One region of the Ornithinimicrobium humiphilum genome, then DNA from elsewhere that is predicted to be linked to it. Evidence: predicted binding sites of a transcription regulator. Region 1 holds the regulator's gene; the other holds the start of a gene.
What was found. The regulator LexA, encoded in region 1, represses DNA repair genes until DNA is damaged. The targets are predictions, from matches to a motif close to TCGAACANNTGTTCGA.
Positions count from the first base shown of each region.

Region 2: a site for LexA is predicted at 2,399-2,414, ahead of FB476_RS09490 (HNH endonuclease signature motif containing protein). Genes of this name have one in related genera too.

Region 1 covers NZ_VFPU01000001.1:1,252,114-1,256,317, forward strand. Annotated here, with positions in the region: gene FB476_RS05775 (NAD-dependent protein deacetylase) at 1-696, shown strand, start outside; gene FB476_RS05780 (PRC-barrel domain-containing protein) at 759-1,091, shown strand; gene lexA (transcriptional repressor LexA) at 1,201-1,923, opposite strand; gene FB476_RS05790 (LysM peptidoglycan-binding domain-containing protein) at 2,185-2,574, shown strand; gene FB476_RS05795 (hypothetical protein) at 2,707-3,294, opposite strand; gene FB476_RS05800 (glycoside hydrolase family 65 protein) at 3,367-4,204, opposite strand, start outside.
Region 2 covers NZ_VFPU01000001.1:2,009,424-2,013,627, forward strand. Annotated here, with positions in the region: gene FB476_RS09470 (TIGR03085 family metal-binding protein) at 1-216, shown strand, start outside; gene FB476_RS09475 (nucleoside/nucleotide kinase family protein) at 206-811, shown strand; gene FB476_RS09480 (PH domain-containing protein) at 825-1,298, opposite strand; gene pnuC (nicotinamide riboside transporter PnuC) at 1,295-2,014, opposite strand; FMN riboswitch at 2,162-2,290, opposite strand; gene FB476_RS09490 (HNH endonuclease signature motif containing protein) at 2,418-3,716, shown strand; gene rpe (ribulose-phosphate 3-epimerase) at 3,828-4,204, opposite strand, start outside.

The sequences.
Region 1 (4,204 bases):
GTCGGGTCCTCCGAGGCGCGGCAGCGCTACTGGGCCCGCGCGTTCAGCGGCTGGGAGCGCTTCGCCGCCGCCCGCCCCAACGCCGCGCACGCCGCGGTGGCCGGCCTGCAACGGGCCGGGCTGGTCGAGGGGGTCATCACCCAGAACGTCGACGGCCTGCACCAGCGCGCGGGTGCCACCGACGTGCTGGAGCTGCACGGCTCCCTGGGCCGGGTCGTCTGCCTCGACTGCGGGGAGCCGACCACCCGCGAGCAGGTGCACTCGTGGCTGACCGACGCCAACCCCGGCTTCGACCGGCTGGCCGGCGCCGGCGAGGTGCGGCCCGACGGCGACGTCGTCCTGCCCGAGGAGCTGGTCCGCACGTTCCGGGCGCCGCGGTGCCTGGTCTGCGGCGGGGACGCGCTCAAGCCCGACGTCGTCTTCTTCGGCGGGTCCGTGCCCAAGCCGGTGGTCGAGCGGGCCTTCGACCTGCTCGAGCGGTCGCGCTCGTTGCTGGTCCTCGGCTCCAGCCTGCGGGTCATGAGCGGCTACCGCTTCGTGCGGCGGGCCGCCCGCGACGGCAAGCCCGTCGCCGTCGTCACCCGCGGTGAGACCCGGGGCGACGGCGAGCCCGTGGTGCAGCTGGACTGCCTGCTCGACCAGGTGCTCCCGCGCCTGCTCGCCGACGTCGCACCGGGTGCGGACTTGGCGTCCTGACCACCGATGTGGTGTGCTCGTAGACGGCCGTCCTCGCGGCGGCCATCGAGCCAGGAGGACACGTGATCTCGCAGGAGCAGCTCAACGCCCTGTACGACGCAGAGGTCGTCGACCAGGACGGTGAGAAGGTGGGCGCCATGGGGCAGGTCTACCTCGACAACAAGACGGGGGAGCCCGCCTGGGTGACCGTCCGCACCGGGCGGTTCAGCGGACGGAAGGTCTTCGTCCCGCTGTCCAGCGCCGAGATCGTCGACGACCAGATCCGGGTGCCCTACCCGACCGCGATGATCAAGGACGCGCCGGACATCCCGTGCGACCGGCACCTGTCCGAGGACGAGGAGCAGGACCTCTTCGAGTACTACGCGGTCGACGACGGGCCGGCCCCCTCCGCCTGACGCCGGACAGCACAACGCCGCCCCGGTCGAGGTGGGGGCGGCGTTGCGGTAGCGGGAGGACGTCACCTGCCGGTGGCAGCCAGACGTGTGCGGTGCGCCTCCGCGCAGGTCAGACGCGGCGCAGGACCGCGGTGACCTTGCCCAGGATGACGGCGTGGTCGCCGTCGATCGGCTCGTAGGCCGGGTTGTGCGGCATCAGCCAGACCTTGTCGTCGCGCCGCTTGTAGGTCTTGACCGTGGCCTCGTTGTCGAGCATCGCCGCGACGATGTCGCCGTTGACCGCGGTGGGCTGGCGGCGGACCACGACCCAGTCGCCGTCGCAGATCGCCGCGTCGACCATCGAGTCGCCGACCACCTTGAGCAGGAAGAGCTCGCCGTCACCGACGATCTGGCGCGGCAGCGGGAAGACGTCCTCGACGGCCTCCTCGGCCAGGATCGGCCCGCCGGCGGCGATGCGGCCGACGACCGGGACGTAGGACGCCTCCGGCCGGGCGTCGCCGATGCCCGTCTCGTCGTAGGCCTCGGGGGTGCCGGCCTCCTCCGGCGCGGGGGAGCGGCGGTAGCCCGAGCCCTCCGTCCCGCCCGGCGTGACGACCTCGATCGCCCGGGGACGGTTGGGGTCGCGACGCAGGTAGCCCTTGCGCTCGAGCATCTTGAGCTGGTGGGCGACCGAGCTCGGTGAGGTCAGGCCCACCGCCTCGCCGATCTCGCGCAGGCTCGGCGGGTAGCCCCGCGCGTCGACCGAGTCGCGGATCACCGCGAGCACGCGGCGCTGCCGGTTGGTGAGCTCGGCGCCGCCGTCGCGGTCCGGCATCTCGTGGATGGTCGCCATGGTCCGTCCCTGCCTTCTCTGGCTGCCAGGTCCCGGCCGTCAGGCCAGGTCAGAGGTGGTGTCAGAAGTCTTCATCGGGCCGTCCCACCGGGTGTGTCGGTGCTCGGTGATGAAGTCCCTGACATGAGCACACACTACGAGCCGGGAGCGCGTCGGGCAAACACCTGTTCGACCGGCGTGTCGACTTTCTCGTACATCCGTGCTAGACATAGCACAGACGTGCTATCGCACACGCGTCCGAGGATCCCGAGGAGGACCCACATGAGCACCGCTGCTGTCGACTTCCTGCCCGCCCCGTCGGGTGCTGCTCCGCGCCGGTCCGGTGGTCACCTGCGTCTCGTCCCCGCGGGCGAGCGGGCACCGCGCCCCGCCCCGCTGCGGATCACGCGCCGCGGTCGCCTGGCCCTGACCACCGCGGGCGCCGCGCTGGTCCTGCTGCTCGCCCTGGCCTCGCTGCTGAGCTCGCTCAGCCCGGCCGGAGCCACGAGCGCCGTGGTCGTCGAGCCCGGCATGACGCTCTCGCAGATCGCGGCCGTGCACCTGCCCGACCGTCCGCTCGACCGGGCGATCGTGGACATCCAGCGGGCCAACCGCCTGAGCACCACCGACATCGCCGTGGGCCAGGAGCTGGTCATCCCCGACGGGCGCTGACCCGGCCGGGCGCGGGCCGGGGATCACCCCGGCCGACCGGTTCCGACGACGACAGCAGGAGACCCCGGCCGGTGGCCGGGGTCTCCTGCTGTCGTCGGGGACGGCGAGGCTCGACGGGAGCCCCCGCCGGTCTCAGCCCTGCGGCGCCTGGTCGCCGGTCTGCGACGAGATCGCGTCCCAGACGACCGGGAGCTGCTCGGAAGAGATGAAGTAGCCCGTCAGGTGCGGGTCGAACATCAGCCCGCCGATGCCGGAGACCCGGTAGGTCTCCCCGGAGGCCACGACCTCCGCCGGGGGCAGCGCGATCGCGCGCAGGTCCTCGTCGACGCCGATCATGCCGTTCTGCACGGCGAAGTGGCGGGCCCGCTCGGCGTTGGTGAAGGTGAGCAGCATGAGCTGGCCGTCGATCTCCGCGGCGGCGGGCGACTCGGTGCCCTCGTCGCCGACGGCGATGAACCACCAGTGGGGCAGGGCCATGGTGGCGCGCCAGAGCTCGGTCATGCCCTGCTGGTCCTCGGGGCCTTCGACACGGGCGGCGAGCAGGTCGGTCTCGGTCTGCGCCGGGGGGAGGAGGTCGCCGGGGACGGCCGCTCCCGCCCCGGGCTCGGCGGCCCCGGGGGTCTCGGCGGTGGCGGCGGCCTCGGGACGGCGGCCCTCGTAGATCGAGTCGCCGTCGGCGGGCTCCTCGCCCTGGAACGGCATCGACGTGGGGTCAGTCATGGGCCTATCCGACCACACGCCGGCCCGGAGCCCCAACCCGCAACGGCACCTGCGGCCCCGGCGCGCCGCCCCTCACGTGACCGGGTCGACCTGGCCGGCCGGCCCCGCGCCGGGCCCGCGGACGGGGATCGGGCTGGTCGGGTCGTCCAGCTCGTGCGACCAGCTGTGGGGCACGGCCCCGCCGGGCACCGCGTCGGAGGTCCGCGGACCCTCGGACGTCGGCGTCCCGCCGATGAGCTGCAGCTGCGGCTCGTGGATGCGGCGGGGACCCTGGCCGGCCAGGGGCACCCGGACCTCGTCCGCGCCGACCGTGACCTGCTGCCCACGCACCGACAGCGTCACCGGCTCGCCGACCTCGACGACGAAGATGATCGCCTCGGCCTCCAGACGCACCCGCAGGCGCGACAGCTGCCAGCGCATCCGCCAGGTCAGCGACGGCCAGCTCTCGGGCAGACGCGGGTCGAAGGAGAGGCGTCCGTCGTGGTCGCGCATGCCGCCGAAGCCGCCCACCAGGGCACTCCATACCCCTCCGGTGGAGGCGATGTGCACGCCGTCGACGGTGTTGCCGTGCCGGTCGGCGAGGTCGACGAAGAGGCCGGCGTAGAAGTAGCGCAGCGCCAGCTCGTGGTGGCCCACCTCCGCCGCGACGATCGCCTGCACGACGGCCGACAGCGAGGAGTCACCGGTCGTGATCGGGTCGTAGTAGTCGAAGTCGGCGAGCTTCTCCTCGAGGGTGAAGTGGTCGCCGCACAGGTAGAGCGCGAGCACGACGTCGGCCTGCTTGAGCACCTGGTAGCGGTAGATCACGAGCGGGTGGTAGTGCAGCAGCAGCGGCCGCCGGTCGGCGGGCGTGGCGTTGAGGTCCCACACCTCGCGGTCCAGGAACTGGCTGTCCTGCGGGTGGATGCCG
Region 2 (4,204 bases), 760 kb from region 1:
TACCGGTCGGCGCCGGTGGGCGTCGTGGCCGTGGCCGACGACTACGGCCGGGTCGCGCTGCGCCGCCCCCGCCCGGGCACCGGCACCGTCGTGCTGCGCGGCGAGCCGATCGAGCTGCTCCTGCACGCCTTCGGGCGCACCGACGCCGCGCAGGTCCGGCTCGAGGGCTCGGACGCCGACGTGGGCGCCCTGCTCGCGCACACCCGTGCCTTCTGAGGACGCCCCGGACCGGTCCACCTTCGAGGCGCTCTGGCCGCACGTCCGCCCGGTGGTGGAGGGCGCCGGTCGTGGTGACGGCCGGCCGGTGCTCGTGGGGGTCGACGGCCGCAGCGGGTCCGGCAAGACCGACCTCGCCGCCTGCCTGGTGTCCGCCGTGCGCGAGCTGGGCAGGACGTGCGGCGAGGTGCACCTCGACGACCTCTACCCGGGGTGGTCGGGACTGGCGGCCGGCCTGGAGCCCCTGTGCGCCGGGGTGGTGACGCCGCTCTCCCGCGGCGAGGCGGGCAATTATGTCTCCTGGGACTGGCATGCCTCCAGGCCGGGTCGCCGGCGGGACGTGCCGGTGGAGCAGGTGGTGGTCGTCGAGGGCGTCGGCACGCTGGCCGCCCCCTGCGCCGACCTGCTCGACCTGCGGATCTGGCTCGAGGCCCCGGCCAGGGTGCGCAGGGAGCGGGCGCTGCGCCGGGACGGCGAGGTCTTCGCGCCCCACTGGCAGGAGTGGGCCGACCAGGAGGATGCCCTCTTCGCCGCCGGCCCCCCGCCCGCCGACCTCGTCGCGGACACGGGCACCGGCCGGGTGCGGCGCGGCTGAGCCGCCCCGGACCTCAGCGGTCGGCCACGCCCCGGTGGTGGTGCTCGACGAGGGCGGCCAGACGCGAGGCGTCCTGCTCGGCCCGCTGCCCGTCGGAGCGCTGGATCGCCATCAGCGCGAGCTCCTCGGTGTCGGTCAGCTCCAGCACGGCCCACGGGGCCCCGCCCGAGTAGCCGACGCGCAGGATCTCCGCCCACTCCAGGTCGCGGGTGGTGAAGAGGTTGACCACCCGCAACCCGGAGGGGCTCGGCACGGCGCGGATCCGCGCGTAGCGCCACAGGAACAGCGCGCCGACGACGCCCAGCAGCGCGATGGCGATCCTGTTGAGCAGGAGCACCGACGGGTCGCTGCCGATCGGCATCGGGGAGAAGACCGCGACCGCGCCGAAGACGAGGACGCAGGCCACGGCCATCACCCGCGCGACCCAGGCCCCGACCACCGGCCGGAAGACGGCGTAGGGGTCCTTGCGGGGCGTCGCGGCGGTCATCCCACCAGCGTACGGTCCTCCTCGGCGAGGTTCGGACCACCGCCGGTGGGCGCCTCGACGCGGGCGGCCTTGCGCCAGACGACGAAGCCCCAGAGGACGAAGGCGCCGTACACGGCATACAGCACCGCCGACGGGTAGTAGCCGGAGTGCCACAGCAGGGGGATCCCGACGAGGTCCACGGCGATCCAGACCAGCCAGAAGTCCACCCAGCCGCGGGCCATGGCGTAGGTCGCGAGCATCGAGCCGACGAAGATCCAGGCGTCGGTCCAGTAGTACCAGCGGGGCGCGGGCCAACCGGCACCCACCTGGGCGAAGACCCACTGGGCCAGCAGCACGAGCACGGCGGCACCGATCAGGTATGCCGTGCGCTCGCGGGCGGTCGCCCAGCGCGGGGTGATGGCGGGCTCGTGCCGCTCACGGGTGCGCTGCGAGCGGCGCCACGCCCACCAGCCGTAGACGCTGGTGAGGATGAAGAACACCTGACGGGCGGCCTGCCCGAACAGGCTGTGCTCCTGGGGCGTTGCGAACCAGACCCCCATGAAGACGGTGAAGAGCAGCAGGTTGCCGATGATGCCCACCGGCCAGGCCCAGACCTTGCGGCGCATGCCGAGGATGGCGGAGGCGAGGCCGAAGCCGTTGCCGACCACCTCGCGCCAGGCGATCGGGTGGCCGGCGATGGTGAGCTGAGCGTTGAACAGGTCGTTCCAGACGTCCACGGCTGCATCCTTTGCGGATCGTGCGGCCGGAACGACGAAGAGCCCCGGCCGCGTACGGTGTGGGCGCCGGGGTGTCGTGCGAGTAGCTGAGACGGGTGCCGCGGCCGACGACGCCGGCGTACGCCGACACCGAGGGGCCTCGAGACCCGCGTGCTTCCTCCCATCCGGACTTTCACCGTCGGTCCTGGAGTTTCACCAGGTCAACCGGCCGCTGGCTGCGGCCGGGTCGCGGACTATCACCGCCGGCTCGGAATTTCACCGACCCCGGAGCACGTGTGCAGCGCCGAGTCTACCGCTCGGACCCCGACGGCTCCTACCCCCCGGGTGATGACCTTTCCAACATCGTCTTATGGCCTGTGGACGGCGACGGAGGGGCGTCGGTGTTCGGATGTATGTTCGATTCATGCAGCAGGTGCCGGGGAGGGCGCGGCCGCCGAGGGGGATCGAGTCGGCGGCCGGTGACTCCTGGCTGCTGGCCGATCGGGCGTGGCTGCCCAGAGACTTCCCGGTTGACGTGAGCCGTCCGGAGCTGGTGCAGGACGACCTGGTGGTCGAGTCGTTGGGGTGGATCCCCCGGGCGGTGGCGGACCTGGAGCGGTCCCGGTTGGTGATGGCCACGGAGGCCGTCGACCGGGGGTTGCACCTGGCCGGGGGGTTCTCGGTGGTGGACTGGCTCGCGCTGCGGTGTCCGGACCTGGAGCGGCGTGCGCTGTACGACCTGGCCCGGTTGGCGCAGGCCGGGCGTGAGTCGGTGCACGCCCCGTTGATCGAGCGCGTCAAGAACGGGCAGATGAGCCTGGCGCGGGCGGCGAGGCTGCACCGGGCCCTGCAACGGGTGCGGCCGGGCATGCCGGTGGATGAGTACGCCGCCGCCGTGGAACTGCTGGCCAAGGCCGGGTCCGACCCGGTGTTCGACGACAAGGACATCGGCAGGATCGTGGACCGGCTCGTCGCGCAGTGCGTGGACGAGCGGGACCACGAGGCGAAGGCCCGCAAGAAGCACGCGATGCGGGGCATCTACGAGTCGAGCCTGGCCGACGGGTCGGTGAAGCGGTGGGTCATCACCTTCGGTGACGACGCCGACTACGAAGCTGCGAAGGCGATCATCGACTCCCCGCTGGCCGCGCCGGCCTCGAAGGAGGAGCAGGAAGCGACCGGTGAGCTGGAGCTGCGGACGGCGACCCAGCGCAGGTACGACGCGTTCCTGACCGTGCTCCGCCGTGGTGTCGCCGGGACCGAGGGTCAGCCGACGACACCGAAGGCGATGCTGATGGTGACGTTGGACTTCGAGACGCTCAAGCGGCAGCTGTCCGAGACCGGTGGTCACCTGCCCGGGGTGGGTTCGACCCTGGGTGGGGTGCCGTTGCGGGCGGAGGCGATCCGCAAGCTGGCGTGCGAGGCCGACATCATCCCCGTCGTGCTCGGTGGACCGTCGGAGATCCTCGACCAGGGCCGCCGCAAGCGCCTCATCACCCCCGCCCAGCGCGTCAGGTTGGCCGCGCGGGACCGGGGGTGCACGATCCCGGGGTGCACCGTGCCCGCGACCTGGTGCGACGCCCACCACGTCATCCCCTGGGCGATGGGCGGGCGATCAGACCTCGGCAACTACGCCCTGTTGTGCCCGAGGCACCACACCTTCGTGCACGACCGGAACCTCACCGCGACCGTGACCGAGCTCGGTGTGAGGTGGCATCTGAGATGACCCAGCCCCGAGCCCGGCCCGAGTCGGCCGGGCGACGAGGTGTGCCTGCCTGCCGGCGAACGCGTCCTTCCTTGCGCGCCCTGGACCTGTGCGTCCGTGCCCGTCGCCCCGTCAGGCCCCGCAGGCGGCGTGAGCGGTCGCGCGCAGCTCGGCGATGCGCGCCGCCACGTCGTCGGCGCCGTAGACCGCCGACCCCGCCACGAAGACGTCGGCCCCCGCCTCGACGCACTGACCGATGGTGTCGAGGGACACTCCCCCGTCGACCTGGATCCAGACGTCCGTGCCCCGCCGCTTCGCCGCCTCGCGCACCGCGCGCACCTTGGGCATCTGGTCGGCCATGAAGGACTGGCCGCCGAAGCCCGGCTCGACGGTCATGACGAGCACCATGTCGACCTCGGCGAGGAGCTCCTCGTAGGGCTCGAACGGCGTCCCCGGCTTGACGGCGAAGGCGGCCCGGGCCCCCGCCGCCCGGATGGCGCGCGCGGTCG